Regions from separate parts of the Gordonia pseudamarae genome, predicted to be linked through region 4. Evidence: riboswitches for the same ligand, from Rfam matches in the RefSeq annotation. Region 4 holds a riboswitch; each other region holds the start of a gene.

Region 1 (7,880 bases), 290 kb from region 4:
AGCGCGGCGGCCATCCCGGTCGCGCGCGTCGGCGAGCCCGAGGACATCGCGCACACCGCGTCGTTCTTCGCCAGCGAAGGCGCCGGTTTCGTGTCGGGCCAGGTCATCTACGTCGCCGGTGGCCCGAAGGACTGACCGCCCGGTCTCCCGCCCATCCGATCGGCACGCGCTCACCGAATACCGTGAGCGCCTGCCGAGAGGGTGAGCGGGAATCGAGTTGCGGCGCGGGCGAGGTGCTGTGGCACAATCGTCAGCGCAGTGATCCCCCATGGTGTAATCGGCAACACTTCTGATTTTGGTTCAGGCATTCTAGGTTCGAGTCCTGGTGGGGGAGCAACCATATAAGACCAGGTAAACGCTGGTTTCTGCGGAAGCTCACCAACCGTCATGTCGATAGCGTGCCGATAGCGCAGCCGGACCACGCGGTCGGTCTGATGATGCGGCGTGCTCGTCAGCGATCGGGCAGGTTGAGCTCGATGCCGTCGCCGGCCCAAGGGCTGTGCGCCAGGTCGAGTGTGGCTGCGGGGTAACTCATCCGCGATGTCATGTTCTGGATGAGCTCACGCGCGTAGGGGTGGCATGTCATCGCACCCTGTGCGGCGGCGAAGCACTGAGCATCGGCGTAGGTAACTTCGGCGCCGTCCCTGAGTACCCAGTTCACGCTGATCGATGCGGTGATCAGCCACTTGACTCCGTTGCCGTCTGGGCCGTCGTCGGTGTCATCATCGGTGGCCCAGGCGCGGTACTTGGAGGTAGTCACCAGTCGTCGTCCGTCAACGACTCCGTTCACGCCCACCTCCGTGAGGAGAGTCAGGTTGCCGCCGGAAACCGGTCGGCGCGCTTCGCAGTTCAAACTGACCAGGTGAATGTCGGCCAGGCTTTCTACCGAAATCAGTACGCGCTGGTTTGCGGCCGCGCCTTCCTCGGCAGAAATGTGCACCTTCATCCGGCGACGGCCTCGGGAGAGGTGGACGTACTTACGAGCCGCACCGGCGAGGTCCGATAGGTGACGGCATCGGGAACAGGCACCTGTTGACGCCGGCGAGCTGTGATGTCGTCGTTCGGGATCTCATCGTGCCGGGTGAGTGGCCTCGTCACGATCTTCGCTTCGAGGCCGAGTTCATGCAGCATCGCTGCGAACGACCGGATGGTGAGATTCCGGCGACCACTGAGGCGCTGGCCGATCTCGCTCTTGGTAACGCCAAGTCGGCTGGCGAGGTTCGTTTTGGTTGTGCCGGAACGCTCCAAGGCCTCGTAGACGGTTTCTGTCGCCTCCAGAATGAGCCGTTCCTCGCTGAGTAGCCGCTCGCTCTCGGGCGTGGCCTTGAACCAGTCAGCCATTCTCGTTCTCCTGTTCCTCTCGCTCACACACGTCGCGGTAGTCCTCGCGGGTGCGTTGGGCGTGCTTCTTCACTGCTTTCGGCTTCGGTTTGCGCGTCCCGTGGGATGCGACGAACCGATGGGCCTCTTCGACGCCGAAGAGCCGATGCCCGTTTCGCGTCTTGATCTCGTGGACCCGGATATCGACACCTGACTCCTCGATGATCCGCATCTCTTCAGGGCTGCGCAGGTAGCCGATCTGGGTGTATCGCTCGAACCGCGCCATGAACTGAGCCTGGTCCGCCGCGTTCAGTCCTGCCAGGTAGTCGTGCGCCTCGCACACGCCGTTGGTGTCGACTATGCCGACGATGGTCTTGACCGGCCCACTGTGGATCTCCTTGAAAAGCTGTGTAGTTTTAACTTCACTCCTCCTCCAGGATAGGTGACCTGTCAACTGCTGATCGACGGGCATCTGGGGTGGGTGCTGCACAGCCTGTACCAAGGCCGAACGCATCGGGACATGGCAGACCGGTAGATCTCGATCCGCGCCTCGCAGCCGTGGCTGGTGCGCGCACTGTCGCTGGCGATGGGCACGAGCTCACAGCCGGCGAGTTTCCCCATCCCGCGATCGTAGATCGAGGTAGTGATAAATCCCGGGGCGACGGCGTGACCTGACCTCTGGCCTGGTTTCCGTTCTCGGCCAATGACTTCCGGTGGCAGTGTGTGGGCGCTGATGGAAGCGATCGGCCGGACGGCCGACGGCGGTATGAATGACGCCCTGCCGACTGTCGCATGGATTCTGGTGACGTTTGTCGGCCCGTTCTTCACGATGGGCCAGGCGGCCTGGGATTTCAGTCGTTCCGGTGTCGTCCGGTACTGAATCGGGGCGGGCCGGTCAGCGTTCCAGCCGCCGCCCGGCAGGTCCCGGTCCGTCGATCAGGGCCGCCGCGTCGTCGACGGCGAGGTGGCCGTACCACGTCGATTCCGGGTTGACGATGGCGAGAGGGCCGAGGTTGCAGGGGCTCAGACAGCCGGTGCCGGTCACCTTGGTGCCGGAGCCGGGGGCGTCCGGCCCGGCGGCCCGCGCTGCCTTCGACAGGGCGGTGAGTTCGCGGTGCAGCGGCCCGGCGCCGTAGGCCATGCACCGAGGTCCCTTGCACACCAGCACATGTCGGTCGTGCTGCTCGATCACTGACCAGGCCGGGGACCGGTAGGACGCCGGTGACGCCCGGATGTCGCTGCGCGGGGTGGTCCCGATCGCCGATGCGAGGTGGTCGGCGAGTGCGTCGAGAATGTCCGGCTCGGCGATCCGCACGTGCACGTCCGCGTCCGGCCGGGTCTCCCGCCAGTTGGCGACGGCGCGCTGAGTCCAGGTGGTCAGGTATTTGTCGCGCGGAACCGCCACGGGAAGCAGGGTGATCGACGCCAGGCCGTCGCGGGCCGCCCGGTCGAGCTCCTCATGGATCGTCGGGGTCTCGATATCGAGGTAGGCGACTCCGATATCCCGGTCGCTCGATTCCCGGATCCGGTCCACGAGTGCGTCGGCCGATCGCCGGTCCAGCCCGCTCACGGTCGGGCGCAACACGATCACGACGCGGTCGTCGCCGGTGCCATCGCCGCTGTCATCGGTCATGAACACGCCCGATGGTGCGGTGGCATTGCATGCTGTCACCGGCGGCACGGTGGTCAGCGTAACTGCGGCGAGCAGCACACCTGCCGACAGCGTTGCGATGCTTCATGGGCGGCGGCCTTCTTCCGGGGGTGGGGAGTCGAACACGAGGTGGGCTCGACCGGTGGAGGGGTCGACGAGTCGGCAGGCGTGGACGCCGAACACCTCGTCGACGATGCTCGTGCTGAGCGCGAGGTCGCCGGGTCCGGCCGCCCGCACTCGTCCGTCGTGCAGAACGACAAGCGAATCACAATGGTGCGCTGCGAGATCCAGGTCATGCAGCGAGACCAGGATGGTGGTGCCCAGGGTCGGCAGCAGGTTCAGTAGGCCGATCTGGTGCCGGATGTCGAGGTGATTGGTCGGTTCGTCCAGCACCAGGAGACCGCAGTGCTGCGCCAGTCCCCGGGCCAGTGCGACGCGGCGCCGCTCCCCGCCGGACAATCGCTCGACGGGTGTGTCCCGGTACGCCGCCATGTCGACCATGTTCAGTGCCCGCATCACCGCACGGCGGTCGTCGGCCCGGCCCATGCTCCACGGCTGCGAATACGGCAGCCTGCCCAGCGCCACGTATTCGTGCACGAGCAGGTCCGGCGGCAGATCGACTTCCTGCCCGACGAAGGCGATCAGGCGGGCGCGTTCGCGTGCGCGCAGGGTGTCGGCGCGACGCCCGGCGATCTCCACGGTGCCCGATCGCATCGGCTGCAAGCCGACCACGGTGCGCATGAGGGTCGATTTGCCGGAACCGTTCGGGCCGACGATCCCGACGATCGACCCGGCCGGAACATCGAGTTCGACATCGTCGAGAATCCGGCGGCCATCGATCCGGACTTCGATTCCCTTCGCGCTCAGTGCGATCGGTGAGCTACTCATGCGTCCGCCCCGAATCGGTAGCGGCGACCGCCCAGAATGAACAGGAACAGCGGTGCGTGCGGCGGTGCCGACCGGTCGGTCGTGCTGCGCGCAACATCGGTCGTCATTCCCTTCGCACCCATCTCTCGTGGTGTGGCTAGGCGTCGAGGCCGGTGTCTGGCTGGTTCGGACTACCCGAACGTCACAGTGGCGGGACCGCGCCGGATTCGCACCGGCTTCCCAGGGGGTTCTCGACTTGAGAGATGAGACTACGACAAGGTGGAATCGGCCGGGTGGCACGGCCATGTCGTCGTACCTCACCACTCGACGGGAGCTGACCGGGTCTCACCGGCGGTGATTTGCCGTGACGTGGGAGACATACCCTAGTGTGGAGCCCATGGCTGTGAGTCGACCGACGAAGTCCGACGCCGCCGTGCGGGTGCCGCGTGCGCGGATGACGGCCGCACAACGCCGCGCCCAACTGATCGAGGTGGCGCGCGGGCTCTTCGCCGAACGCGGCTTCGAAGGCACCTCCATCGAGGAGATCGCTCAGCGTGCCAACGTCTCCAAACCCATCGTCTACGAGCACTTCGGAGGCAAGGAGGGCCTATACGCGGTCGTGGTCGACCGCGAGATGGAAACGCTACTGGAGATGGTCACCTCGTCGTTGTCGCGAACGAGCTCTTTCCAGCGCATTCAGCAGGTGGCGCTTGCGCTGCTCACCTACATGGAAGAACGCACCGACGGCTTCCGTATCCTGGTGCGCGGCGACAGCACCGCCACCGGTGGATTCTCCAGTCTGCTCAACGACGCGATCAGCCAGGTCGAACACATTCTCGCAAGTGAGTTCGAGCGGCGCGACTTCGATCCCGCTCTGGCCCCGATGTACGCGCAAGCACTTGTCGGAATGGTGTCGGTGACCGCCCAATGGTGGCTCGATGTGCGTGAACCATCGAAAGAGGTGGTGGCCGCGCACCTGGTCAACCTGTGCTGGAATGGTCTGGCCCGGCTCAATCCCAATCCACGGCTGGTCAGCGTGGACTCCGCCACCGAACGTGCTGCCGACACAGCCGATGTGGACGACGATACCGGCGACGCCGACTGATCAACGGGACTCAGCCGAGGCCCGGATCGCCGACACTGTATTGCAGGTAGACGGTGTCGATCCACTGGCCGGCTTTGCGTCCGACGGCGCGCAGTTGTCCGGCGTGGGTGAATCCGTGTTTGAGGTGCAGCGCGATAGAGGCCGCCCCGCCCGTCGCGGCTATCACCGCGATGATCTGCCGGACATCGCTACCGGCGGCATCGGCGAGAAGCCGCGTCATCAACGCCGAACCGATTCCGGTGCCGCCCAGTCCGGGGCGCACGTAGATGGTGTCCTCGGAGGTCCGGTCGTAGGCGGGCATGGTGCGGAATGCGCCGAGATAGGCGAACCCGGCGATCTGATCGCAGTCAGTTCGTTGATCGTTGTCAGTTCGTTGATCATTGTCAGTTCGTTGATCATTGTCATCGCGCTTGACGGCCACGAGAAACGGCCTGCCCGCGGCGGCGATGGCGGCGACCTTCTCTTGCCACGCGCCGAGCGCCGGCGCGACGGTGTCAAAGGTGGCGACGGTGTGCTCCACGTAGTGCCGGTAGATGGCCGCTATCTGCGGGCAGTCGGTGTCGGTGGCGGGGCGCACCAGAATACTCATGCCAAAGTTGTAGCCGTTCAGGTGTGACGCAGCCAACTACTGGCCCAAACGTATTCTGGGAACTATGTCCGCGCGCGTGAAGCGACGGGAGATTTGCGGTTCCGTCGGGTATATCGCCGTCGATGCCCGCCTTCATGGTGTGACGTCGGCGATTGTCTCGGCGACGCTGTCGGTTGCCGCGCACGGTCTCGTCTCGGGGACACTGCCCGGTACCGGGCCACTGGCCCTGGTGGCGTTGCTCAGTTCGGGCGCGGGATTGTTCGCGGCGGCCGCGCACCGTACGTCGGAAATGCGCCGTCTGTGTGGAACGCTGTCGCAGAGATGGCCCGCGACGCTGACGATCCTGGTCACGGCGCAGACATTGGGCCATGTCGTGTCCTCGCTCAGTTCATCCGGTGCGGGTCATTCACATGTCGTTCCCTCGCCCGCGATGCTGATGTCGCACGTCGTGGCGCTCGTGGCCGCCACGCTCGTGGTTGTCGGCGCCGAACGTTGCTATCGATCTATCACCAGCCGGATTGCCGGCCTCGTGCAACCGGTCACGATTCCCGAACCCGGTAGGACGCCTGTCTGTCGGCAGCCACACGTTCTGCCCGTCCTGGTGTGGGCGGCGCGGATCTCCGAACGTGGCCCACCCCTATTCGCCTGACTGCTTATCCATCTCACACCCGTGGACCGATACCGATAATCGGGGTCTACGGCGGTTTGCGCGCGCATCCCACCCGGATGACACGCGGCATGAAAGGCAAACAGCCAATGACGGCAACACAATTCATCAGTACTCGATTGTTCGCACGTGCGATCGCAGGCGCGGCCGCGGTGCTGACGGTAGGTGCACTCACCGCGTGCGGCTCCGACGACGACGCGTCGACGACGCTCACGCAGGCGGAATCGGTCACTCTGACCGACCAGTGGATCAAGGCCGCTGACACCGAGATGACAGCCGAGTTCGGCATCCTCACCAACAACTCCGACAACCAGGTCACCGTGACCGGTGGCCGATCGGACGCCGCGGGCAGCGTGGAGGTCCATGAGATCACCGAGGCCGACGGGGTCCGGTCGATGCAGGAAATCCAGGGAGGCCTGACGATCCCGGCCGGTGCGACGGTGGAACTGACACCCGGCGGCAACCACATCATGCTGATGGATCTGACCAGGCCGATCCGGGCCGGCGACCAGGTCACGATCACGTTGACGTTCGCCGACGGTTCAACCTTGGACGCGTCGGCCCAGGCGCGCGACTTCAGCGGCAATCAGGAGAAGTACGCCGACCACGAGACCTCGTCGGCAACGTCGCATGCCGGTGAGTAGCGGGATCGGCCGCCGCCGGTTCCTCGCCGGGGCGGCCGGTCTCGCCGGCCTCGGCGTCGGCGCCGGAGTGACCGCCGGTGGTGCCGCTGCGCTGCGGCCCGCGCCGACCGAGTGCACATTCGGTTCGGAAACTGTCGACTTCCACGGTGACCACCAGGCCGGGGTGACCACCACCCCTCCCGCGCACGTCACCTATGTGGGGGTCGACCTTGTGCCCGGCGCGAACGCGTCGGTCCTGGGGGGAATCCTCGGCATCTGGACCGATGATGCGGCCAGACTGACCCAGGGCCGTCCGTCACTGTCGGACGCGGAGCCAGAACTGGCCCGACTGCCTGCCCGCCTGACCGTCACGGTGGGGATTGGTGAGCGGGTGTTCACTGTCGCCGACAAGGAGAAGCTACGGCCGACGTGGCTTCGTCCGTTGCCGGCGTTCGGTATCGACAAACTCGACCCGAAATGGGGGCAGACCGACTTGTTGGTGGCGATCTGCTCCGACGATCCGATGACCGTTGCACATACGGTCCGGGTGATGGTGAACGCCGTGCGCACCCGGATCCGGGTGCGCTGGGTACAGCGCGGCTTTCGGGAGTCACGCGGTGCGCAGGCCGACGGAGCGACCATGCGCAACCTGATGGGTCAGGTAGACGGCACGGTCCAGCCGGACAGTTCACTGCACGACAGCCTCATCTGGGACGACGGCTCGGCGCAACCATGGTTCGCCGGTGGTACGTCGTTGGTGCTGCGCCGCATCGCGATGGATCTGGACGGCTGGGCCGAACTGGACCGGCGAGGCAGGGAGTTGACCGTGGGGAGGCGTCTGTCCGACGGCGCCCCACTGTCCGGGACCAGTGAGCGAGACGATCCCGACTTCACAGCGATCAAGAACGGGCTGCCGGTGATCCCGGCGTCGGCGCATGTGGCGCGGGCGCGCAGGACCGGCGATAGGGACCGGTTTCTGCGGCGGGCCTACAACTACGATGACCCACCGAACGGTGCGGCGATCTCCGACAGCGGTCTGCTGTTCGCCGCGTTCCAGC
Region 2 (7,880 bases), 1.8 Mb from region 4:
TATCCGGGACGCCATCGCCCGCCGAGGTCGGCGATCACCGATACGGTGTCACCGACACGGCCGCCGCCCGCCGGGACCGGTGCGTCGGCTCGCCCGAGAGCGGTCACCGACAGCGCCGCCGGCACCCCGGCCTGTGTGTGACCACCGAGAACCGGTGTCCGCCAGGCCTGTGCCGCCGACGCGATGCCCCGGACGATGCGGGTGAGCTGCGAGGTCGTGGGTGCGGCGACGGCGTCGAGCACACCGACGGGCCGCGCCCCCATCGCCGAGAGATCATTGAGGTTGACCAGAATCGAGCACCAGCCGGCCCATTCCGGGTCACGTTCGATCATCGACGGAATGATGGCATCGCAGGCGGCGATCAGATCGCCGCCCGGTACCGGTACCCTGTCGTCACCGCGAAAACCCTCCGGCCCCAGACCGTTGCGCTGCTCGGCCAACGGGGCCAGGACACCGGCGAGCATGGCCTTCGTCGACGACGCCAGCTGCTCGATCCGGCCGATCGGCCACCGCACTCGCCGGTGCGCCCGTCCGGAGATCACCGCCCCGGCGCTGTGATCGGACCACCCGAGGCGAGTGAACAGGGGTGCGTAGCGGTCCTGGATCTCGGCGTCGAATCGCAGCACCCCCGCCGACTCGACGAAGGCGCACGCGGCCCGCACCAGCGCCGAGCCGACACCGGCCGCCGTCGCGCCGCCCGCCTCCGCGGTCACGACGAGCCGACTGCCCGCCCACCAGCCGAGGTCGACCGGGGTACAGGGTGCGACCCGCACACCACCGATCACGCTTCCGTCCGGCGTCCGGGCGACCAGAATCCGGGCGCGTGGATCGTCGTCGATGTCGTCGCGATCGGTGTGGGTGAACAGCCCCTGGCGTTCGACGAACTCACGTCGGCGCAGAGCAAGATACGCACGTTCCGATACGGCATCGTCGGCAACCGAGATCAGGAACGGCAAGGCCGGCGTCGGCCGCGCACCGGCCAGCAGCGACAGGTCCGTCGTCGAGGGGATCGTGGGAGTGTTCGGCGTCCACGTCATTCCGTCGAGCATGATCACGCCCCCAGGCTCTGCAGCACGCCGCAGGCACCGCATGCGGCACATCCGGCCGACTGGTCGCCGCCGAGCATCCCGACCAGGCGCAGGTGCGCGGCCACCTCACGGCTGATCTTCTCCACCAGCGCCGGATCGGGTGCCCTGGCGCCGTCGACATCGACGGCCAGGGTGCCCGCATGCGGCCGGAACGGCACCACGAACGGGTACACGCCGGAGTCGGCGAGCAGTGTGGCACCGGAGATCAGCTCCTCCGGATCCTCACCGAGACCGACAAGCAGATAGGTGGAAACCTGGTTGCGCCCAAACACTTTCACGGCATGATGCCATGCCGCCCAGTACTCGGCCAGTGGTACCGACGCCTTGCCGGGCATCCAGGTGCGCCGGACGTCGTCGTCGAGGGATTCGACGTGGATTCCGATGGCGTCGGCACCGGCGTACCGCAGGTCGTCGATGGTGGACAGGTCGGCGGGCGGTTCGCACTGCACCTGGATGGGCAGTTCGGGGACGGCTTCCTTCACCGCATGCACACATCTGGCCAGATGCTTTGCACCACGATCGGTTCCGTTGGACGTGCCGGTGGTCATCACCATCTGGGTGACACCGTCGAGATCGACCGCGGCACGGGCCACCTCGGCGAGTTGTCCGGGCCTTTTCACCGCCACCGTCGACCCCGACCGCAGTGATTCCTCGATGGAACAGAACCGGCATCGCTGAGCCTCGTCGTAGCGTACGCAGGTCTGGACGACGGTGGTGGCCAGGACGTCGCGGCCGTGCAATGTGGCGATCTGCTCGTAGCGCACCCCGTCCTCGGTGGTCAGATCGTAGAAGCGGGGTCTGTCGATCACGCTGATCTCGACACCGCAGTCCGCACCGTCGCGGAGTATGCGGCTTCCATCGAAGATAAAGGGACTGTTCTGATTTCGTGGTATCGAAGCGTTGAGGCCGTCGATGAGAAAATGTCCGTCGTCGGTGGGACCGGCACCACCGGTGCGATTGACCGGCGGACTGCCGCGAACCCCGAGGAGGGTGAGATCGACTCGTGTGGAGACCATGGGTTGCTCCCGTCGTGGCTATCGGGTGGAGGTGGGGTCGGGGACGTGCGGGGCGGGCTACTGGCCCGCGGCGAGGCGGAATCGGCGGCCGGTGTTCAGGGCTTCGGTGTTCAGGGCTTCGGGGTCCAGTGCCGCGGGGTCCAGCGATTGCGCGATCACCTCGGCGATGTGCCGGGCGTCCCGGTCGATCCCGAGGAACCGTCCCGATCCCCAGGTATGCATCCACGGCAGCCCGACGAAGTTCAGTCCGGGAACCTGTGTGACACCACGGGTCTGCATGGGCCGGCCGCCGCCGTCGAAGGCGCTTGCCTCGATCCAGCGGTAGTCGGGCCGATAGCCGATCGACCAGATGACCGAGGTGATCCCGGCCTCGGCGAGATCGAGTTCGGTGGGTTCATCGGCGGGCTCCCACACCGATCGGTACCTCGACGGCGGCGGCGCGTCTATCCCCTCGGCGGTGATGTGGGCGTCGATGTCGGCGCAGATGGAGTTGTACGTGGCGTCGGCGGCGTCCAGTGATGCGGTGAGCGTGGGCGCGAAGGTCAGCCGCGTATCCTTGCCGCCGATGAGATGCCCGTACAGGTGCATCCCCTCGGTGGCGAAACGCCGCAGATCGATGTCGCGCCCGCCGTCGCGGCCGGTGACATAGTGGTTTGTCTTCTCCTGCGCCGCTTTACCACCCGGATACTGGGCCGCCGGCGTGTCGTAGATTCCCATGTCCGAGAGCCAGGTCATGCAGTCGCGGCCCCGGTAGGTACGGGCCACCCGCGGCGCGTTGCCCACCGCCAGGTGCACGGTGCGCCCGGCCAGATGAAGATCCTCGGCGATCTGCGTCCCCGACTGTCCGGTACCCACGACCAGCACCGCCCCGTCCGGAAGCTGTTCGGGTGCGAAGTACTGCTCGGAATGAAGCTGCGTGACAGCCGGATCCAGTGATTGCGCGAACGGTGGGGTTATCGGAAGCGGATACCCGCCGGTAGCGACGACGACCTGTTCGCAGTGCAGTACGCGGGGTCCGTCCGACCCGGACAGGGTGAGCTCGAATCCGTCTCCGGCGAGCTGCCGCAGACGCGTCACCGTGGTGTGCTCGCGCACCGGCGGCGTGAATGTGCGCAGCCAGGACGCGAGCCAGTCGACCACCTCGTCGCGGGTCATGAATCCGTCCGGGTCGGGACCGTCGTAGACGTGGCCGGGCAGTCGGCAGTGCCAGTTGGGTGTTACGAGAGTGAAGTTGTTCCAACGCTTGTCGGACCACGCGTGGACGAGGGTTGCCGACTCGACAACCAGGTGCTCGATGCCCGCGGCGCCGAGATACCAACTCACCGAGAGCCCGGCCTGGCCGCCGCCGATCACCACAACCGGAATTCGTTCTGGGGGCATATAGTCGGGGGCGTTCACGGGTTCACCTCCCCGACGGTGGCCGCGGTGGGCAGGGGTGGCCGCATCGCGACGATCTGTACGGTCGCTCCGTCCTCGAAAGCGGCTGCATCGGTGTGGATCTGCTCGGTGGTCATCGCCGCGGAGGTGCATGCGAAGCCGAACTTGGCGCGAACTCGCTCGGAGGCCTCGGACAGTGCCGTGGTGCTGCGGGCGCGGAAGTCGGTGACGGTGTAGGTGCCGCCGACGTCGAGATGATCGTGCATGACGAGGCTGGGGGAGTAGTACTCCCGTCGTCGGCCGTCGGGCCATCGCACGGAGAACAGCATCTCAGGCATGGGCCGACCTCCGCCATCCGGCCGCCCCGGTCGGGTCGAGGTCGATCAGCGGTGTGTACACATCGGGCCGCCGATCGCGGAGGTGGAACATCCCGGCGCGCATCGTCGCGAATGTTTCGGCGATGTCGACCTTGGCCACCGCCATACCGCTGTCCAGGAGGGTGGTGGCCAAGGTATTGCCGCCCGGATCAACGATTTTCGCATTGCCGACGTAGCGGAGGGAGCCGAATGTGCCGGACTGGTTGGAGGCCACCCAGAACACCTGATTGTCCAGCGCGCGGGCTGCGTCGAACAGGTTGAACCGGTATGTCCAGCGATCGTCCTGCAGGTTCTCGGCGGTCGCGGTGCGGGCCGCCGGCCAGGCCGACAGGCTGGCGATGATCTCGGCGCCGTCGAGCGCCATAACCCGGGCCGCCTCGGGAAATGCCTTGTCGTAACAGATCTGGAGTCCGACTCGGCCCACAGGAGTGTCGAAGACGCCGTAGTCGCCGCCGGGGGAGTACGACATGTTCTCGCCGAGCGGCTGATGGACCTTGCGGTAGGTTCCGTAGACGCGATCGCCGTCGAGGATGGCGGCGGCGTTGTAGCGGGTCCGGCCGTCGTCGGCGAGTTCGCAGAAGCCGATCGCGATCACCAGATCGCCGATGATCGACTGCACGCGCGCGATCTCGGGTCCGTCGAGACGGATGGCCGGCGGGAGCGAACGGCCCGTGTTCTTCACGGTGTCGCCGTGGTTGCCCAGCGACGAGAGGTATCCGCCGATCGCTGCTTCCGGGAAAACCACGAGGTCGACATTCTGTTCTCGGGCGCGGGTCGTGAACTCGGCGATGACGCGGTAGTTCTGTTCGAGGTCGCGGGTGAAATTGGCTGCGACGGAGCCGATGACAACCATATCTGGCTACACCATGTAGGTCGAGTTGATGATGGCGCCCTTGCGGGCGAAGTGGATGAGGGCATCCTGGACGTCCAGGGGATGCGCTGGGATGACGCCGTCGATCAGATCCTCCTCGCGGCCGCCGTGCAGCGCGAGACCGAACCTGCAGCAGAACACGGCGCCGCCCTCGGCGATGAACGTCTCGAGGGAGTTGTTGATGTTCTGCTCACCCGGGAATCCGGAATCTCCGGTTGTCGGAAATCCGCGCGTGGCAAGGCAATTGATGGCTCCGGGACCGTAGAAGTACATCGTCGAGTCAAATCCCTTGCGCAGCGCGCGGGTGGCCTGCAGGACGGCGACGAAGGACACCGACGATTCGTGGGCGATTCCGTGTACGAGGGTGAAGTACGATTCGCCCTCGTGGGCCTGATAGTCCGGGAAGATCTTGGTGCCGCCATAGATGTTGGAGCCCTTGGGAAGTGACGGATGGGGGATCTCGGCGAGGGAGGTGGCGATGTTGTCGGCGATGGCGGGATCGAAAGAAGGCACGATGACTCCTGAGATAGGGGATGGCAAACAGATGAGGGGGGTGGGGGCGGGCGAGGTCGCCCGGTCGGATGTGGCCGGTGGTCGCTCGTCGTCCGCGTTGACGGCGTATTCCGTTCGGCTACGGCTATCAGTTCACGCCTCGAATGATTCCGTGTGGTTACCGATGGAAGAATTGCCGAACCAATCGCGTTAACACGCCGGTCCACCGGGGTTCGGCGGTGGTGTCGTGTCCGAGGTGGTTGAACCCGCGCGGCGGATGATACTGTCCAGCGCAGAGTCGGTGCCACGCACATCCGCGGATGTGCCGGGAATCCGGTGAGAATCTGGAACTGTCGCGCAGCGGTAAGGGTGATTGACCGGGGCGAGTACCCACTGGGCAGGGATGTCCGGGAAGGGGCCCCGGCCGAGGTGACCCCGAGTCCGAAGACCGGCCGACTCTGTGGATTGTTGGCCGGGCTTCGCGAATTGAGCCCCGACACGTGAGGGCAGGCATGACGCCAGCGCCTGATGGTGCCACCGTGAGCGGCGTTCGACGCGGGCGGCGCGGCGACGCACGCCGGGTACCGGTTCTTCCGCTGGTCGTGGTCCTGGTGGTGGCGGCGCTCGCCAGTGCTGTCGTCTCCCTGGCGTTCGGTTCCGAACCGCTCGAGCTGGGCGGCGTCGTCGATGTGGTGATCGCGCGGCTCGGCGGATCCGCCGAGCCGGATCAGGTGTACGACACCATCGTGTGGGATCTGCGTGCCCCCCGCGTCCTGTTGGCGCTGATCGTCGGCGCAGGTCTGGCGGTGGCCGGTACGTGTATCCAGACGCTGGTGCGCAACCCGCTCGCCGACCCGTTTCTGCTCGGTATCTCCTCGGGCGCCGGGGTGGGGGCGACGTCGGTGATCGTGCTGGGCCTGTTCGGCGCCTTCGGTGTGTGGGCGTTGTCGGCGGGTGCGCTGGTGGGCGCGCTCGTGGCCACCGCGCTGGTGTTCGGGGTGTCGATCGCGCAGGGCGGGATCGACCCGTTGCGGCTGGTGCTGACCGGTGTGGTGTTGTCCTCGGCGTTCTCGTCGGTGTCCAGCTTCCTGGTGTTCGCGAGCGACGATCCCGAGGCCACCCAGTCGGTGCTGTACTGGCTGCTGGGCAGCTTGTCGGGCACCACCTGGGCGCATGTGCTTCCGGCCTCGATCACCGTCGTGCTCGGTGTGACGGCATTGCTGGGCCTGCACCGTTGGCTCGACGCCCTGGCCATCGGCGGCGACGCCGCCGCCGGGCTCGGGGTGCCGGTCAAACAGCTGCGGATCGCGCTGTTCGTTCTCTCGTCGGTGCTGGTGGGAGTGCTGGTCGCAGTGTCCGGCGGCATCGGATTCGTCGGGCTCGTGGTGCCCCATCTGGCGCGTATCCTCGTCGGGTCACGGCACTACGCGGTGCTGCCGGTGGCGGGGGCCGGCGGCGCGCTGTTCCTGGTGTGGGTGGACACGCTCGCCCGCACCGTCGTCAGCCCTCAGGAGATCCCGCTGTCGGTGGTCACCGGCCTGATCGGAGCCCCGATCTTCCTCATCCTGCTCGGCCGTAGACAGTACCGCTACGCGGGTGGTGCCTGATGGTTTGGCGCCTGATGGTTTGGTGATCGGGGGCTGGGAGCCCCGTTCGATTCCCCGGAAAACCCCTATCGAAAGGAGCCGATATGACCGTGAGAACGGTGCGGTACAAGAGGACCGGTGTGGCGATGGCCGGAGCGCTGGCGCTGGGCGTCATTCTCTCCGGCTGCGGCGACGATTCCGGCGGTGACAACGCCAGGTCGACGACGGCCATCGAAAACTGCGGCGGCCAAGAACAATTCCCCGTTCCGGCCGAACGGATCTTCGTCAACGACGGAAACATGACCTCGATGCTGCTGCAACTCGGTGCGCAGGACCGGATCGCCGGGGTGTCCGATCTCGAACGGCATCGGGACGTGCTGTCGCAGGTGTACGGCAAGGATGTGGTCGACGCGCTGCCGGTGGCGGCCGAGTCGTATCCGACGCTGGAGAACATCATCGCGCGCACACCCGATGTCATGGTGGCCGGGTGGAACTACGGCTACAAGCAGGAGAAGGGTGTCACGCCGGACATCTTGCGGAGCAAGGGAATAGCTCCCTACATCCTCACCGAGAGCTGCCGTCGCGACGACGGCGCCCGCGGTATCGTGCCCGCCTGGGAGGCCCTTGACACCGACCTCACCAACCTCGGTGTGCTCACCGGTGAGGAGGTCACGGCGAAGGAGACCATGGCCGACATCGACACCCGGCTGGCCGCCCTGGCACAGGCCCCCAAGGGTGACAAGGTGCCGACGGTGTTTCTGTTCGACAGCGGTACCAACGAGATCTACACGAGCGGATCGTACGGTGGGCCGCAGGCGATCATCTCCGCGGCGGGGGCGCGCAACGCCACCGAGGACGTCCAGGACACCTGGACCGGTGTTTCGTGGGAGCGCCTGGTCGCATCGCGGCCCGACTTCTTCGCCTTCGTCGACTATCCACCGCAGACGTTCGCCGACAAGGTGAACGTCCTCCGCACCAATCCGGCCACCAAAGACCTTCCGGCGGTGAAGGAAGGACGATTTTTGAATCTGCCGTACGCCACCTGGACGAGCGGCCCGCTGAACGTCGACGCC
Region 3 (7,880 bases), 1.9 Mb from region 4:
TTCGACGAACTGGCGGCCGCGGGATTCATCGTCGCCGAACACGGTTCGGGAACGCGGGTGAGTGCGGGCGTGGTACAGGCGGCGCGGGCCGGGGCGCGCACCCGGGGCCTGCGCGAGGCCGTACCGGAGAGGGCGCTCGCGCCACGACGGGGGCGTTCGGTCCGTGACCTGCGTCCGGGGATTCCCGATGCGGGCCTGGTCGACCGGCGGGCGTGGCGCAGCGCGGTCCGGGCGGCGGCCTCCGACGGCATGGCCGGACTGAACCCGTGGGAGGAGCCGAGTCCGCGACTGCGCGCCGAACTGTCCGGCCACCTGCGCCGGCATCGAGGCATCGCCGACGCCGATCCGTTGCTGTTCGACAGCTCGCGTTCGGCGATCGCCGCGCTGTGTGCGGCGTTCGCCGCCGAACGTAGGGCTTCTTGTGGTCGGGTCCCGGTCGGCCCTCAAGACCGGGCCGGGCCAACCGAACCCTCCGATGCGTGCGGGATTCCGTTCCACATTGAGGACCCCGGCTATCGCGGGGCCCTGCTCATGGCACGTGAGCAGGACCTCGATGTCCGGTTCCACCCCGTGGAAGCCGACGGACTCGACGTCGCCGTCCTCGGCGACGAGCCGGGCATCGTGTTCACCACGCCGGCGCATCAGTATCCGCTCGGTCACCGGATCAGTGTCGACCGTCGGGTTGCCCTCGTCGAATGGGCCAGGCGAACAGGATCTTTGGTGATCGAAGACGACTACGACGGCGAGTTTCGCTACGGCGTCGCCCCGCTGCCCGCGCTGGTCACACTGCCCGGCGCGAGCGGGTGCGTGGCGTATGTGGGCACCTCGTCGAAGTCGGTGTCGCCGGATCTGCGCGTCGCCTGGTGCGTGCCGCCCGCCGCGCTGCGCAGGTCCGTCGAGCGGTGGCTGGCAGTGCATCGCCGAGGGCCGTCGGCGCTGCCCGCCGACGCGCTGGGTGAATTCATCGGCTCGGGCGCGATGGACCGCCACCTGGCCAGGGCCGCCCGCGTGTACAGCGATCGCCGCGCCAGGCTGGTGGCCGCACTGGCCCGCGAATGCCCCCGACTGGCCGTCACCGGGGTCGAGGCCGGTCTGCATCTGTGTGTGCTGCTACCGGGACTCGACGACGAGGCGGTGGTCACCGGACTTGACCAGGCCGGCTGGCGCACAAGGTCATTGAGCAGCCAGTCGGCAACACACGCGGTGTCCGGGCTGGTGCTGTCCTATTCGCGGCTCGGTGGCCGCGGAGCGGGGGAGTTCGCGTCCGCGCTGCGCGTGGTGGTCGGGCGCGTGCGGGGTCAGGAGTTCGGTCCGGCCGGTCCTTGAGCCGGAGGATCGCTTCGTGCAGGTCTCTTTGCAGCAGTTCGGCATTCCAGTGCGGTGTTCCTTCGGAAGGTCACCGGCATTCCTGGCGCTGTGTAGGGCCGACCGTAGCAGCGGCGGCCGGGAGTCGGCGGGCACGATGTCCGAGTTCGGGCGGTCCGTCCTATACTCAGCGGACCAGCATGCCCACATGGGCGGGGAACCCGGTGCAAATCCGGGACTGACGCGCAGCGGTGAGAGGGACGTGCCGGACACGATGCCACTGGTCGAGGAAGACCGGGAAGGCGCCCGGCGGCGGTTGATCTCGAGTCCGAAGACCTGCTGGTATCGTGCGGGCCGCCGCCCGCGCGATCGCAGGACAACGGCCCCGCGAGATGGGCCGCGACCAGAAGGAACCTCGTTATGCGCGCTCGGCGTACCTCCCCGTCCCGACGCTCGACGCTCTCACCGCCGCGGGCTTTCGCGCGCCGACGTCCGTTGATGCTGGGTACCGCGCTGCTCGGCGCGGTCGCGGTGGTGCTCGCCGGATGCTCCGACGTCGACCACGAAGGGGACGACGCGGTGGCCGGTGAAGGCTTCCCGGTGACGGTGGAGAACTGCGGTGAGAAGGTGACGATGAACGCCGCGCCGCAGCGCATCGTGTCGATGAACCAGGGCACCACCGAGGTGCTGCTGTCACTGGGCCTGGCCGATCGGGTGGTGGGCACCGCCACCTGGACCGACCCCATCCTCGATTCGTTGGCCGGGGACAACGAAGGCATCAAGCGCCTGGCCGACAACAAGCCGTCCCTGGAGGCGGTGCTCGCCGAGAACCCCGATTTCGTCACCGCCTCGTTCAGCTCGACACTCGGGGACGGTGGCGTGGCCACCCGCGCCCGGTTCGACGAGCTGAAGGTCCCCAACTATCTGGCGCCGTCGGACTGCGAGGGCAAGGTCGCCGACGGGGGTGACGGTACGCGGGAGAGCCCGGCGAGCCTCGACCAGGTGTACAAGGAGATCACTCAGCTCGGTGAGCTCACCGGTACCTCGGACAAGGCGACGTCGGTGATCGACGACCTCAAGGGACGGGTCACCGCTGCCCAGAAGTCGGTGAACGCCCAGGGCGTCAGCGTCCTGTACTGGTTCGCCAACGCCGAACAGCCGTATATCGCCGGCTGCTGCGGGGCGCCCGGCATCATCACCAACACGCTCGGCCTCAAGAACGTCTTCGATGACACGAAAGCCGAATGGCCGCAGGTGAGTTGGGAAGCGGTCGCCAGTCGTAACCCGCAGGTACTGGTGCTCGGCGACCTGACCCGCAAGAGCCAGACCGCCGAAACCGGCGAGGCCAAGATCCGGTTCCTGGAAACTAATCCGGTGACCAGGGAGATGGACGCGGTCAAGAACAAGCGGTACATCCTGGTGACCGGTGCGGAGATGAATCCGTCGCTGCGCACCGTGTACGGCATTCAGAACGTCGCCGACGGGTTGGTCGAACTCGGCTTGAGCAAGTGACCGCGACCGCCACGGTCCGCGATGGCGGACGGCGGTACGGCCGTGTCGGCGGGATCGCGGTGCTGTGGGTGGGTGGACTGATCGCGCTGGTCATGTCCATCGCGTTCGCCATCACGATCGGACCCGCCGGGCTGGGGATCGGCGATGTGCTGCGATCGGCACGCGCCCACGTCGTCGGCGGCAGCACCGGGCTCACCGCGCTCGAGGATGCGATCATCTGGGACTCGCGGCTGCCGCAGTCGTTGCTCGCGGCCACGTGCGGCGCCGGTCTGGCGGTGTGCGGTGCGGTGCTGCAGGCGCTGCTGCGCAACCCGCTCGCCGACCCGTTCGTGCTCGGTATCTCCTCGGGTGCGTCGGTGGGTGCGGTGGCGGTGGTGCTGCTGGGCGTGGGATCGGGAGTCGTCGGCATGGCCGGCGGCGCGTTCGTCGGTGCCGGACTGGCCTTCTCGCTGGTGCTGCTGCTGTCGTGGCTGGCCGGCGGCACCACCGATCGGGTGCTTCTCGCCGGTATCGCGGTGACGCAGCTGTTCTCGGCACTCACCTCGTTCATCGTCTACACCGCCGCCGACGCGGAGCAGACCCGGGGGGTGCTGTTCTGGCTGCTCGGTTCGCTGTCGGCGCCCACCTGGTCGCAGGTGCAGATCTGCGCGGCGGTGGCGTTGATGGGTGTGCTGGTGTGCTTGTTCTCATCGGGTTCGCTGGATGCGTTCACTTTCGGCAACGACACCGCGCTCTCGCTCGGTGTCAATGTCGCCCGCGCCCGGATAATCCTGCTGACGGTGACCGCGCTGCTGACCGCGGTGATCGTCAGTGTTGCCGGTGCCATCGGTTTCGTCGGCCTGGTCCTGCCGCACGCGGCGCGTGCACTGGTGGGGGTGCGCCACCGCATCATGCTGCCCACGGTGGTGATTCTGGGTGCGCTGTTCCTGGTGTGGGCCGATATCGCGGGCCGGGTGCTGGTCTCGCCGCAGGAGCTTCCGATCGGCGTGGTGACCGCGATCGTCGGAGTGCCGGCGTTCGTGATCATCCTGATCAGGCAGGGCCGACGATGAAACTCACCGCCACCGGCGTCCGCTGGAAGGTGGGCCGGCGCACCATCCTCGACGGGATCGACCTGTCGGTCGCCGAAGGTCAACTGGTGGGGCTGATCGGTCCCAACGGCTCGGGCAAGTCGTCGCTGCTGCGGCTGCTCGCCGGGTTGCGCAGGCCCAGTGCCGGGGTGATCGAACTCGACGGCCGGTCGTTGCAGTCGTTGCCGCGCAGGGCGGTGGCCCGCCGGATCGCGTTCGTCGAACAGGCCGCGGTCACCGATCAGAACCCGCTCGTCCGTGACGTGCTCGACCTGGGACGCACACCGCACCGGCAGGCGTGGTCGATGGTCTCGGACACCGATCGGGCGGTGATCGACAGGGTGGCCCGCGACACCGACATCGAATCGATGCTGCTCTCGCACTACGGCTCGCTCTCCGGCGGGGAACGCCAGCGGGTGCAGATCGCCCGCGGATTCGTGCAGGAACCGGAACTGCTGATCCTCGACGAGCCGACCAACCACCTCGACATCAAGTACCAGCTGAGTCTGCTCGAGCTGGTCGCCGAGAATGTCCGGCGCACCGGCACCGCGGCCATCATGGCGGTGCACGATCTCAACCTCGCCGCGATGTACTGCGACCGCATCGTCGTCCTGGCCGGCGGTCGCGTGGTGGAGGAAGGAATCCCGCGCGAGACCATCACCGCCGCCACCATCGCCGGTGTGTTCGGTGTGGATGCCGACGTGACCGTCGACGACGGGCTGTGGGTCCGGCTGCGGCGGGGCTAGACTAGCTGTTCTTCCCTGAGCGGTTGTGAACGCGTGAGGTGAACGAAGCCTCCGGGCAGGGTTGGGTTCCCACGACTCGCGTCCACACCACGGAGGCGGTCATGACTCACGCTAATGCACCCTTGACCCCGGGAGCGCGTCGTCGTCTCGCGGTGTTGATCGTCGAGGACGGCTGACCCTAGCGGCCGGCGTGCTGTCGCACGATTCCAGCGCTCACCGTCGACAGCGAAGCGGTGGGCTGATCGCTATCGGGCCGGGCCGTCGCTGACTGATCGGTCCTCGCGGCCGCGTCGGTCACCGCAACGAATCTCCCGCAAACGTGAACGCCGGATCATTGGTTTGCGGTTCACCCGGCGGTGGGGACCACACGGGATCGCCTATCACTTCGGGATCGCCCGTTCCACGGTCGGGCGCTCCATCACTACAATCACCACCGACCACATACCGGCATCGGAGGCCAGACCCCCGCCGACCGAGTCCCTAACCTCTCGGGGAGAAGCAACTAACTACCGGTTGCGCACCCCGGAATGGGTCCCGATCACCGGCAGGCCAGGTACGACTGCAACGCCGAATCGATGCACTCGATCAGAGCGACGTTCTCGTCGGTCTCACCCATCCAACGCCGGAAGCCGAACTCGACCACCGCCAAGAGGCTGCAGACCGTGGTTCCGGGCATCCAGTCCCGCTCGGGGTCACAGCCCATGCGCTCCGCCGCGAGGCGGATTAGCTCCCGCCGGTCGGTTTCGGTTATCAGGGCAACCCGGTCGAGGACACCGGGCACGGCGCGGATTACCGCACGCCAGCGCAAGTGCAGTTCCGGGTCGATCTGGGAGGTCTGGGCGCGGATCGCCTCGACGAGTCCGGCGATGACATCGGATCCAGAGTATGCGGAAAACAGCGCGACGATACCGGCGCTACTCGATCGTAGCGGCCGCAACAGTAGGTCGACCTTGCTTGGGACGTGCCGGAAGTACGTGCTCGGTGAGACGCCGGCCGCGGCGGCGATCTCCTCGGTCGTCACCCGCTCGTAGCCGTGTTCCACGAAAAGTCGCAAGGCAGCCGCGTCGATGTCGCTGCGCACCCGGAGTCGCTGTTTGGTCCTGAGTGAGGAAGCCATGAATTCATCAAACGCGGTTGTGGATAAACTCGCAACCTGATAGAAACTGTCACCATGAGTTTAACTGTCACAAATGAGGTAGACCTCGTGGTGGTGGGAACCGGCGCCGGAGGAATGTCCACTGCCATCAGCGCGGCCGGACATGGACTGTCGGTCTGTCTACTGGAGAAATCCGCAACCTGGGGAGGCTCAACGGCACGCTCCGGGGGCGGCGTGTGGATCCCAGGGAACGACATCCTCCGTCGTGAAGCCCCCGCCGACCATCTGGAGGATGCGCGCCGGTACCTGCACGCCATCGTGGGCGACGACGTATCGCCCGAGCGCATCGACGCGTACATCGACCGCGGCCCGGAGGCACTGCGGTTCCTCATTGACCGGTCCGAGCTGGACTTGCATTGGGTACCCGGGTACAGCGACTACCTTCCCGAACAACCTGGCGGCCAGGCGGCCGGGCGGTCGGTGGAGCCCCGTCCCTTCGACGTCCGGCGCCTGGGTGACGACGAGACGACCCTGACGCCCTTCTATGCGAAGGCCCCGGCCAACATGGTTGTCCTGCAAGAGGATTACCGGTGGATCAGCACAGGTCTTCGCACGTGGCGCGGACCCTGGCACATGCTGCGAATCGCCACCCGCACAGCAGTCGCCCGAGTCCGCGGACAACGCATGGTGGGCCTGGGGAATGCGCTCGCCGGGTCGCTGATGCTGGGCGTGCGCCGGGCTGGTGTGCCGGTGCTGCTCAATACCGCCGTCGTTGATCTGATCACCGAGGGCAACCGCGTGACCGGCGTCGTGACCTCGGACGGTGCCCGGATCGCGGGGCGCCGCGGAGTGGTGCTGGCCTGCGGGGGATTCGACCACAATGAGGAGATGCGGCGCCAATACCAGCGAGAGCCCGCGAGTGCGGCGCTGTCGCTCGGGGCTACCGGTAACACCGGTGACGGGATCCTGGCGGCCCAACATTTGGGAGCTGGCACGGCCTTGATGGATGACGCCTGGTGGGCGCCGTCCATTCCGCTACCACGCCGGCCGTGGTTCGCGCTCGCAGAACGATCCCTACCACGCAGCCTGATGGTCAACGACCGTGGCCGGCGATTCATGAACGAATCGCTGCCCTATGTTGAGGCGACCCACGCAATGTTCGGTGGGGCGCGGGGCGCCGGTGACGGGCCGGCGGAAAACCTGCCCGCCTGGCTGATCTTCGACCAAGGTTACCGGGACCGCTATATGTTCGCCGGCAGACCTGCGCGTACGCCACTTCCGCAAGCGTGGTTCGACGCAGGAGCATTGATTCGGGCCGACTCGATCGGCGCCCTGGCAACGGCGATCGGCGTCGAACCACACGCACTGGAATACACCGTCACCCGCTTCAACCGCTTCGCCATGGACGGGGTGGACACCGACTTCAGCCGCGGCGAGTCGGCATACGACCACTACTACGGCGACACCTCCAACAAACCCAACCCGAGCCTGGGACCACTGGACAGAGCTCCGTACTACGCTGCGCAAATGGTACCCGCTGACCTGGGAACAAAAGGGGGACTGTTGACCGACCACGTCGCACGGGTCCTGACCGACGACGGGCTCGCGATAGACGGCCTGTACGCGGTCGGCAATACCGCAGCGGCAGTGATGGGCCGCACCTACGCCGGCCCGGGAGCCACCATCGGCCCGGCTCTGGTCTTCGGCTACCTCGCCGCGAGACATGCTGCAGGACTGGAACCTCGCTGACATGCCCCGAGTGGCACGTGTCCAGATATTCTTCTGGCGACCATTAATCCATCTTGGTGAAACATATTGCATAACAACGATTTAGACGGTTCTCGGATGGTGGAATGACCTTAGTTAAGGGTTCCCGGCATTGCGCGAAAAACCGCGCTAACGCACCTCACGGGTGAACACCATTCGAGGTAGACGCGGGTACGTGCGGGTACTCATGGGAGCGGTACCCTCAGCATTACGTGAGTGTCGTCGCGGATGCACGGCTAGCGCTCAGACCCACTTCCAGAGTTTGGGTGGACGGCCGCCGGTGGCCGGCGCGGTTCCCGCCTCGGCCAGTGCCGCGTTCTTGGCGAGGTCGCGGTTGAGGTTGGCCCGGTGCGGCGGCCGACCGTCGAGTTGTTCGGTGATGGC
Region 4 (7,880 bases):
CCTGCAGGCGGTGCTCGACGACGAGGACTTCCGGGCCGGCCGTGTCACCACGTCGTTCATCGACGATCGTCCGTGGCTGCAGATGTCGAAGGGATCGGCCGATCGCGGCACCAAGATCCTGTCGTACCTGGCCGACGTCACCGTGAACAAGCCCCACGGCGAACGTCCCACCAAGGTGTACCCGCGCGACAAGCTGCCCGCTGTCGACCACAATCTGCTGAGTTCACCGCCCGACGGCTCGCGGCAACGCCTCCTCGAGCTGGGGCCGGAAGGTTTCGCCGCGGACCTGTTGCGGAGCAAGCGGCTCGGGGTCACCGACACCACCTTCCGGGATGCCCACCAGTCGCTGCTGGCCACCCGCATCCGCACCTCCGGGCTGATCGCGGTGGCTCCCCACATCGCCGCACTCACCCCCGAACTGCTGTCCATCGAATGCTGGGGCGGCGCGACATACGATGTGGCACTGCGCTTCCTGAAGGAAGACCCGTGGGATCGGTTGGCGCAGTTGCGTGCCGCAATCCCCAATATCTGCCTGCAGATGCTGCTGCGCGGAGCCAACACCGTCGGCTACACCCCGTACCCCACCAAGGTGACGACCGCGTTCGTCGCCGAGGCCACCGGGGTGGGCATCGATATCTTCCGGATCTTCGACGCGCTCAACAACATCGAGCAGATGCGTCCGGCGATCGACGCGGTCCGCGAAACCGGCACCGCGGTCGCCGAGGTGGCGATGAGCTACACCGGCGACCTGGCGAACCCGGCTGAAGATCTGTACACGCTCGACTACTATCTGCGCTTGGCCGAGCAGATCGTCGACGCCGGTGCGCACATCATCGCCATCAAGGACATGGCCGGACTGCTTCGCGCACCTGCCGCCACCACCCTGGTGTCGGCGTTGCGCAAGGAATTCGATCTGCCGGTGCACGTGCACACCCACGACACCGCCGGCGGTCAGCTCGCCACCTACCTCGCCGCCTGGCAGGCCGGTGCCAGTGCCGTCGACGGTGCGAGCGCGGCCCTGGCCGGCACCACCAGCCAGCCCGCGTTGTCGGCGATCGTGGCGGCGGCCGCCCATACCGACCGCGATACCGGACTCGATCTGGGTGCGGTGTGCGACCTCGAACCGTACTGGGAGGCCGTGCGCAAGGTGTACGCGCCGTTCGAGTCGGGCCTGCCCGCGCCGACCGGCCGCGTCTACACCCACGAGATCCCTGGCGGCCAGCTGTCCAACCTGCGACAGCAGGCGATCGCACTCGGGCTGGGCAACCGGTTCGAGGCCGTCGAAGAGGCGTATGCGGCGGCCGACCGGATGCTGGGCCGCCTGATCAAGGTGACTCCGTCGTCCAAGGTGGTCGGTGACCTGGCGCTCGCGCTGGTGGGCCGGGGTATCACCGCCGGTGAGTTCGCCGCAGATCCGTCGGCCTACGACATCCCGGACTCGGTGATCGGCTTCCTGCGCGGGGAGCTCGGCGACCCGGCCGGTGGCTGGCCCGAGCCGCTGCGCACCGTCGCCCTCGAAGGCCGTGCCGACGCACCGTCGCCGCAAGAGTTGTCCGTCGAGGACTCGGCCGCGCTCGACGTGTCCGGCCGCGGCCGTCAGGAAACGCTCAACAGGCTGCTGTTCCCCGGCCCGACAAAGGAATTCGAGGACCACCAGGAACAGTTCGGTGACACCTCGACGCTGTCGGCGAACCAGTTCTTCTATGGTCTGCGTTACGGCGAGGAGCACCGCGTCGAACTTGAACCCGGTCACGAACTGATCATCGGTCTCGAAGCGGTCAGCGACGCGGACGAGAAGGGCATGCGCACTGTGATGTGTGTCCTCAACGGACAACTGCGGCCGGTCGCGGTCCGCGACAGGTCGGTCGATGCCGAGGTGACTTCGGCGGAGAAGGCCGACCGCTCAAACCCCAACCATATCGCGGCGCCATTTGCCGGCGTGGTGTCACTGTCAGTGGGTGTCGGTGATGTCGTGGCGGCAGGTGCCGCGATAGGCACCATCGAGGCGATGAAGATGGAGGCCACGATCACCTCTCCGGTTGAGGGGAAGGTGACCAGGGTGGCCATCGGTGAAGTCGCCCAGGTGGCGCCGGGGGACTTGCTGATCGTGCTCGGCTGAAACGCAGAGCGGCCGCGGCGCGGTCAGCATCAAAAGCGGACCGTCGGAGATCACATCAGGGTGTTGGGCCACCTGTGATCTCCGGCGGTCCGTTCTATCGTACGGTCCGTTCTATCGAGTTCGGTCTGTCAGGTCCGGCGTGCTCCGTCGGTGGCAGACCGCCGGGCCACGGTCTGAGCCACAAGACAGCGGTTCAGCGCAGCGGATGCTCGATATGCCACATCTCCGGCGGCTTTGGGAAATGACCACCCGCCACCACCCCGCTGACGCGATCGAGCGTCGGGGCGGTGGCGGGCGGTTCGTATCCGGCCTTACAAGGTGGCGCGGACCTGTTCGGTGGCCTCGACCAGGTTGGTCAGGGAGGCGACCACTTCGTCGGTGCCGCGGGTCTTGAGGCCGCAGTCGGGATTGACCCACAGACGGCGCGGATCAACGGCCTTCAAAGCGGCGGCGAGTGATTCGGCGATCTCGGCGGTGCCGGGAACACGCGGCGAGTGGATGTCGTAGACACCCGGACCGACGCCGTTGGCGAAGCCGACGGCGTTCAGATCGTCGAGCACCTCCATCTTCGACCGGGCCGCCTCGATCGAGGTGACGTCGGCGTCGAGGGCGGCGATCGCGCCGATGACCTCACCGAACTCGGAGTAGCACAGGTGGGTGTGAATCTGCGTCTGGTCGGCGACACCGGAGGTGGACAGCCGGAACGCTTTGACCGCCCAGGCCAGATAGGCCGGTTTGTCGGCGTCCCGCAGCGGGAGCAACTCACGCAGCGCCGGCTCGTCGACCTGGATGATGCCGACACCGGCCTTCTCCAGGTCGACGGTCTCGTCGCGGATGGCCAGCGCGATCTGGTTGGCCGAATCGGCCAGCGGCTGATCGTTGCGGACGAACGACCACGCCAGGATCGTCACCGGGCCGGTCAGCATGCCCTTGACGGGCTTTCCGGTCAGTGACTGTGCGTAGGTGATCCAGTCGACGGTCATCGCGTTCGGGCGGACGACATCGCCGAACAGGATCGGCGGGCGCACGCAGCGGGTGCCGTAGGACTGCACCCAGCCGTTCGCGGTGGCAAAGAATCCGTCGAGTTGCTCGGCGAAGTACTGCACCATGTCGTTGCGCTCGGGCTCCCCGTGCACCAGTACGTCCAGACCGATCTTCTCCTGCAGCGCAATCACTTCGGCGATCTCGGCGCGCATCTTCTCCACGTACGCCGCGTCGTCGATATCGCCCTTGCGGAGCGCGGCACGGGCCACGCGGATCGCCGAGGTCTGCGGGTAGGAGCCGATCGTGGTGGTCGGCAGTGCCGGCAGCCCCAGCTTCTCCTGCTGGCGGTCCAGGCGTGCGGACGCCTCGCCGCGGGTCACGTCGGCGTCGGTGACGGCTGCCAGCCGCGTCCGTACGGTCTCCACGCGCAGACGTGGATCGGTGGCGCGGGTCGCCAGGGCGGCACTGCTCGCCTCGAACGCCGCAGCCTGCGATTCACGGCCGTCGCGCAGTGCGTGCGACAACGTCGCGACCTCGGTGTACTTCTCGGCGGCGAACGCCAGCCAGCCGCGCAGATTGTCATCGAGTGCGGTCTCCGGCTCCAAGCTGTACGGCACGTGCAGCGTCGAGCAGGATGTGGACACCGCCAGCGAGCCGGTAGACCCGAGCAGGGTGCCCAGGGTGCCCAGTGCCTTGTCGAGATCGGTCCGCCAGATGTTGCGGCCGTCGACCACGCCCGCGACGACCAGCTTGTTCGCCAGCTCGGGCACGGCCGCCACGGCGGCGACGTCGCCCTCGACAAGGTCGACGGCGATGCCCTCGACGTCGGTGCGGGCCAGAGCGCCGAGCGCGGCACCGGGATCACCGAAGTAGGTGGCGACCAGCAGCGCGGGGCGGCGGGTGACCGCGGACAAGCGTCCGTACACGGCCTCGGCCAGCTCGGGCAGGCCGTTGACGGCATCGGTGACCAGCGACGGCTCGTCGAACTGCACCCAGTCCGCACCCGCGTCGACGAGACGGTCGAGCAGTTCGAAGTAGGCGGGCAGCACGTCGTCGATGCGGGTGATCGGTGCGGCCGCACCGTCGACGGCCTTGGCCAGCGTCAGGAAGGTGATGGGACCGACGACGACGGGGCGTGCGGTGATGCCGAGGCCGTGGGCCTGGGCGACCTCGGCGAGGATCTTCTCCGGCTTGAGCGTGAACGTGGTGTCCGGGCCGATCTCGGGAACCAGGTAGTGGTAGTTGGTGTCGAACCACTTGGTCATCTCCAGAGGGGTGACCTCGGCGTTGCCGCGGGCGGCGGCGAAGTAGCGGTCCAGCGGATCGGCGATGCCGGAGACCCTGGCGGGCAGGGCGTCGAGCATGACCGCGGTGTCGAGGACCTGGTCGTAGTACGAGAAGGTGTTGACCGGGATGGAATCGAATCCGGCTGCCGCGAGCTGGGTCCAGGTGTCGCGGCGCAGGCTGGCAGCCGTCTCGGCCAGATCGGCTGCGGACACGCGGCCCGCCCAGTATCCTTCAATGGCACGCTTGAGTTCGCGGTTCGGCCCCACCCGCGGGGTGCCGAGCACTGTGGTGGTAAACGGCCGGTTGTTGATCGACATGAGTAATGTTCTCCTGCAATGCAAGTGGATGACCACCGCCCTTGCGGAGAGAAGTCGCGAGCCCCGTCGGCACGGCCCTGAGAGGGCACGCCGAAACGCCTGTCGACCACTCGCCCGAGTCCACGAGGCGGTGAGTCGCCGGACGCGGCGCGCCCGGCACAACAGGCAGGTCTTCGGACTTACCGGCGTGCGCGCATCGCGCTCCTACTGGCCGTCGCTTCCCGGGCTCACCCAGTGCTCAAGACGGCGGTCGTTCCGGCATACCGCTGCGGGACAGTTCCGGACTCTCACCGGATTCCCTCTTGTCGTCGCCGATCAGAACACAGGGGCTCCATAGTTGCTCCGGTCGGCGAACCAGTTGCGTGATCCACCATAGCGATGTATGCGCTGGTAGCCAACTGTCCGGCTGGACTCACGTAGTCTGCCCGCGAAACGCCCTCGGTGCCTCACATAGGTTTGCCCGCGAAATGATGATCGTCGGTGGATGGAAAGTGAGTTGTCGATGCGGTCGCGCGCTGAGGTGACCAGTAGGTTTGCTCGTGGGTATGTGCAGGCGTCGAAGAAGGAGCGGGGCCAGATCCTCGATCAGGGGATCGAGGTGACCGGTTGGTCGCGTGACAATGCGCGCCGGCGGTTGGTGGCTGCGGCGACGCGGCCGGGTAAGGGCCGTGCGGTTGCGGTGCGCGAGCGCAAGCCGCGGGCGCTGAAGTACTCCTACGATGCGCTCAAGGTGCTGCAGAAGGTGTGGGCGGCTTCGGGTGGCCAGTGTGGCAAGTACCTCGCGGTGTCGATGCCTGTGCAGCTTGCTGCGCTCGAGCGTCACGGTGAACTCGTTGTCGGAGAGGGCCGTTACAGCGAATCGGTGCGTGAGGAGTTGTTGTCGATGTCGGCGGCAACCATCGACCGCTACCTCAAACCAGCGAAAGCCAATGATCAGATCTCTGGTGTGTCTACGACGAAACCGTCTGTGCTGCTCCGTAATTCTATCAAGGTTCGCAAGGCCGGTGATGAGGCCGAAGCCGAACCAGGATTCTTCGAAGGCGACACTGTCGCTCACTGCGGCCCGACACTCAAAGGCGAGTTCGCCCGGACATTGAACCTGACCGATGTGCACACCGGATGGGTGTTCACCCGCAGTATCCGCAACAACGCCCACACCCACATCCTGTCCGGGTTGAAAACCGCGATTACTGAAATATCCTATGCAGTAACCAGTTTGGACTTCGACAACGGATCGGAGTTCCTCAATCAGCCGGTCATCACCTGGGCCGGAAACGAGGCATCTACTTCACCCGACCCCGGCCGTACAAGAAGAACGACCAGGCCACCATCGAATCGAAGAACAACCACCTCGTCCGCAAGTACGCGTTCTACTGGCGCTATGACACCGACACCGAACGGACCGTTCTCAACCGGCTGGGGCGGCTGGTCAACGATCGGATGAACTACCTGACCCCGACCGTCAAGCCCACCGGATTCGCCTCCACAGCGAACGGACGCCGACGCCGGGTCTTACGACGCCCCGGCCACCCCGTTGGACCGGCTCCTGGCCGCTGATGTCCTCTCTGATGCCCAACGCGCCGAGCTGTGCGCCTACCGCGACAGCCTCAACCCCGCACAGATCGGCCGCGACATCGCGTCCCTCCAAGACCAGCTGTTGTTGCTGGCCAAGGACAAAACCGAGCAGCTCTACCTCGCCTCCCTGCCCACCGCACTACCCGACGTCCGCAAAGGCATTCGAATCCCCGCCAGCTGAACCCCGTTTCGCGGGCATTCCTATCTGAGGCATGGACCCGGTTTCGCGGGCAGTTTGACGTGAGGCATTACGGATCGCCTCATACGAGACGGTCCGGCCCTGAGCGCCGGGAGAATGATCCATGACCTCTACCGTGTCCTCGCCGGCTTCCAGCCGCAACCGGCCGGCGATCTGACGCGGGGTACGCGAGGCCTTCAGATCCGCTCGCACCCGCGCCGAGAGCACCTCATCGGCGTCGATCTTGCGGTCCTGCGCCCGGGCTCGTCGAGCGGTGGCGAGCTTGTTGGCAGTGGCCGCCCGGTACTGCCCGGACGCACACCGGTTACGCCGAATCTCGCGGGAGATCACCGACTTGTCCCCGGCCGATCCTCTTCGCGATCGAGGTCACGGTTTCCTGCGCCCGCACCCCAACGGCGATCTCCACCCGATCCTCGATCGTCAACCACATCCGACCCCGACCCACGACGGCCACCCCGTCCTCACCCCCGGCCGGTCCCGTTGACCTGCCCTATTGCTACGGCGGAATGACACTGCCCACCATCGAATCCAAGGACAATCACCTTGTGCGTAAGTACGCGTTCTACTGGCGCTATGACACCGACACCGAACGCGCCGTTCTCAACCCGCTGTGGCCTCTGGTCAACGACCGCCTCAACTACCTGACACCCACCATCAAACCCGTCGGCTTCGCCTCCACCGCCGACGGGAGGCGCCGCCGCCCTTCGACTTTGCGGACCGTTGGGACCAGCTCAACGAAGATGAGGACAAGAACGTGTCCGCGGCTATCCCGGGTCAAGTCCCGCGTAGTGGTGTAACTGGTTGTGGTCCTTCGTAGGTGGTCAGGCGGGTAGTTGGATCAGTGGGTCGGTGTTCACCTCCGGTGTGTGGTCGGTGTCGGTGACGGTCAGTCGGCAGCGGCTGAGCACTTCGAGGCCGAGGTAGCGGCGGCCTTCGGCCCATTCGTCGGTCTGCTCGGCGAGCACTGCTCCGATGAGCCGGACGATGGCATCGCGGTTCGGGAAGATGCCTACGACGTCGGTGCGGCGCCGGATCTCGCGGTTGAGTCGTTCTGTGGGGTTGTTGGACCAGATCTGGCGCCACACGTCATCAGGAAACGCGGCGAATGCCAGCAGGTCTTCACGGGCGTCGCCGAGGTGTTCGGCGACGTCGGGTAGGCGGTCTTCGGTGTATTCGATGAGTCGGTCGAACTGGGCATTGACCGCACCAGCAGTGGGTTGGTCATAGACGCTGTGCAGCATGGCCTTGACTGCTGGCCACATCGACTTCGGACACACCGCCATCAGATTCGCCGCGTAATGGGTGCGGCAGCGTTGCCAGGCCGCTCCCGGTAGGTTCGCTGCGATCGCCTCGATGAGCCCGGCATGGGCATCGGAAGTCACCAGGCGAACTCCGCCCA

Evidence for each region. A riboswitch is a leader RNA that binds a small molecule or an ion and turns the genes downstream of it on or off. The one in region 4 is predicted to bind cobalamin.
Region 1: linked by a shared signal. The riboswitch ahead of GII31_RS06280 (ABC transporter ATP-binding protein) and the one ahead of metE (5-methyltetrahydropteroyltriglutamate--homocysteine S-methyltransferase) in region 4 are both predicted to bind cobalamin.
Region 2: linked by a shared signal. The riboswitch ahead of GII31_RS22285 (FecCD family ABC transporter permease) and the one ahead of metE (5-methyltetrahydropteroyltriglutamate--homocysteine S-methyltransferase) in region 4 are both predicted to bind cobalamin.
Region 3: linked by a shared signal. The riboswitch ahead of GII31_RS15910 (ABC transporter substrate-binding protein) and the one ahead of metE (5-methyltetrahydropteroyltriglutamate--homocysteine S-methyltransferase) in region 4 are both predicted to bind cobalamin.

The regions. Positions count from the first base shown of each region.
Region 1 covers NZ_CP045809.1:1,410,359-1,418,238, forward strand. The annotation lists gene fabG (3-oxoacyl-ACP reductase FabG) at 1-135, shown strand, start outside; tRNA gene GII31_RS06250 (tRNA-Gln) at 263-334, shown strand; gene GII31_RS06255 (hypothetical protein) at 452-790, opposite strand; gene GII31_RS06260 (helix-turn-helix domain-containing protein) at 943-1,341, opposite strand; gene GII31_RS06265 (hypothetical protein) at 1,334-1,792, opposite strand; gene GII31_RS06270 (hypothetical protein) at 2,024-2,200, shown strand; gene GII31_RS06275 ((2Fe-2S) ferredoxin domain-containing protein) at 2,216-2,992, opposite strand; gene GII31_RS06280 (ABC transporter ATP-binding protein) at 3,056-3,859, opposite strand; cobalamin riboswitch at 3,990-4,127, opposite strand; gene GII31_RS06285 (TetR/AcrR family transcriptional regulator) at 4,236-4,943, shown strand; gene GII31_RS06290 (GNAT family N-acetyltransferase) at 4,954-5,532, opposite strand; gene GII31_RS06295 (hypothetical protein) at 5,597-6,181, shown strand; gene GII31_RS06300 (copper chaperone PCu(A)C) at 6,289-6,843, shown strand; gene GII31_RS06305 (Dyp-type peroxidase) at 6,830-7,880, shown strand, end outside.
Region 2 covers NZ_CP045809.1:5,099,287-5,107,166, reverse strand. The annotation lists gene GII31_RS22315 (MSMEG_0567/sll0787 family protein) at 1-1,037, opposite strand, end outside; gene GII31_RS22310 (MSMEG_0568 family radical SAM protein) at 1,052-2,104, opposite strand; gene GII31_RS22305 (MSMEG_0569 family flavin-dependent oxidoreductase) at 2,162-3,484, opposite strand; gene GII31_RS22300 (MSMEG_0570 family nitrogen starvation response protein) at 3,499-3,819, opposite strand; gene GII31_RS22295 (carbon-nitrogen hydrolase family protein) at 3,812-4,711, opposite strand; gene GII31_RS22290 (MSMEG_0572/Sll0783 family nitrogen starvation response protein) at 4,718-5,242, opposite strand; cobalamin riboswitch at 5,504-5,692, shown strand; gene GII31_RS22285 (FecCD family ABC transporter permease) at 5,761-6,828, shown strand; gene GII31_RS22280 (ABC transporter substrate-binding protein) at 6,912-7,880, shown strand, end outside.
Region 3 covers NZ_CP045809.1:3,573,675-3,581,554, reverse strand. The annotation lists gene GII31_RS15915 (aminotransferase-like domain-containing protein) at 1-1,326, shown strand, start outside; cobalamin riboswitch at 1,485-1,663, shown strand; gene GII31_RS15910 (ABC transporter substrate-binding protein) at 1,804-2,817, shown strand; gene GII31_RS15905 (FecCD family ABC transporter permease) at 2,910-3,869, shown strand; gene GII31_RS15900 (ABC transporter ATP-binding protein) at 3,866-4,633, shown strand; partial or broken gene GII31_RS15895 (IS481 family transposase) at 4,735-5,056, shown strand; gene GII31_RS15890 (TetR/AcrR family transcriptional regulator) at 5,172-5,750, opposite strand; gene kstD (3-oxosteroid 1-dehydrogenase) at 5,805-7,478, shown strand; gene GII31_RS15880 (NUDIX hydrolase) at 7,740-7,880, opposite strand, start outside.
Region 4 covers NZ_CP045809.1:1,703,640-1,711,519, forward strand. The annotation lists gene GII31_RS07520 (pyruvate carboxylase) at 1-2,119, shown strand, start outside; gene metE (5-methyltetrahydropteroyltriglutamate--homocysteine S-methyltransferase) at 2,431-4,707, opposite strand; cobalamin riboswitch at 4,855-5,038, opposite strand; gene GII31_RS07530 (hypothetical protein) at 5,192-6,151, shown strand; gene GII31_RS07535 (hypothetical protein) at 6,242-6,463, shown strand; partial or broken gene GII31_RS22715 (transposase) at 6,536-6,911, opposite strand; gene GII31_RS22585 (hypothetical protein) at 6,988-7,278, shown strand; gene GII31_RS07545 (IS256 family transposase) at 7,303-7,880, opposite strand, start outside.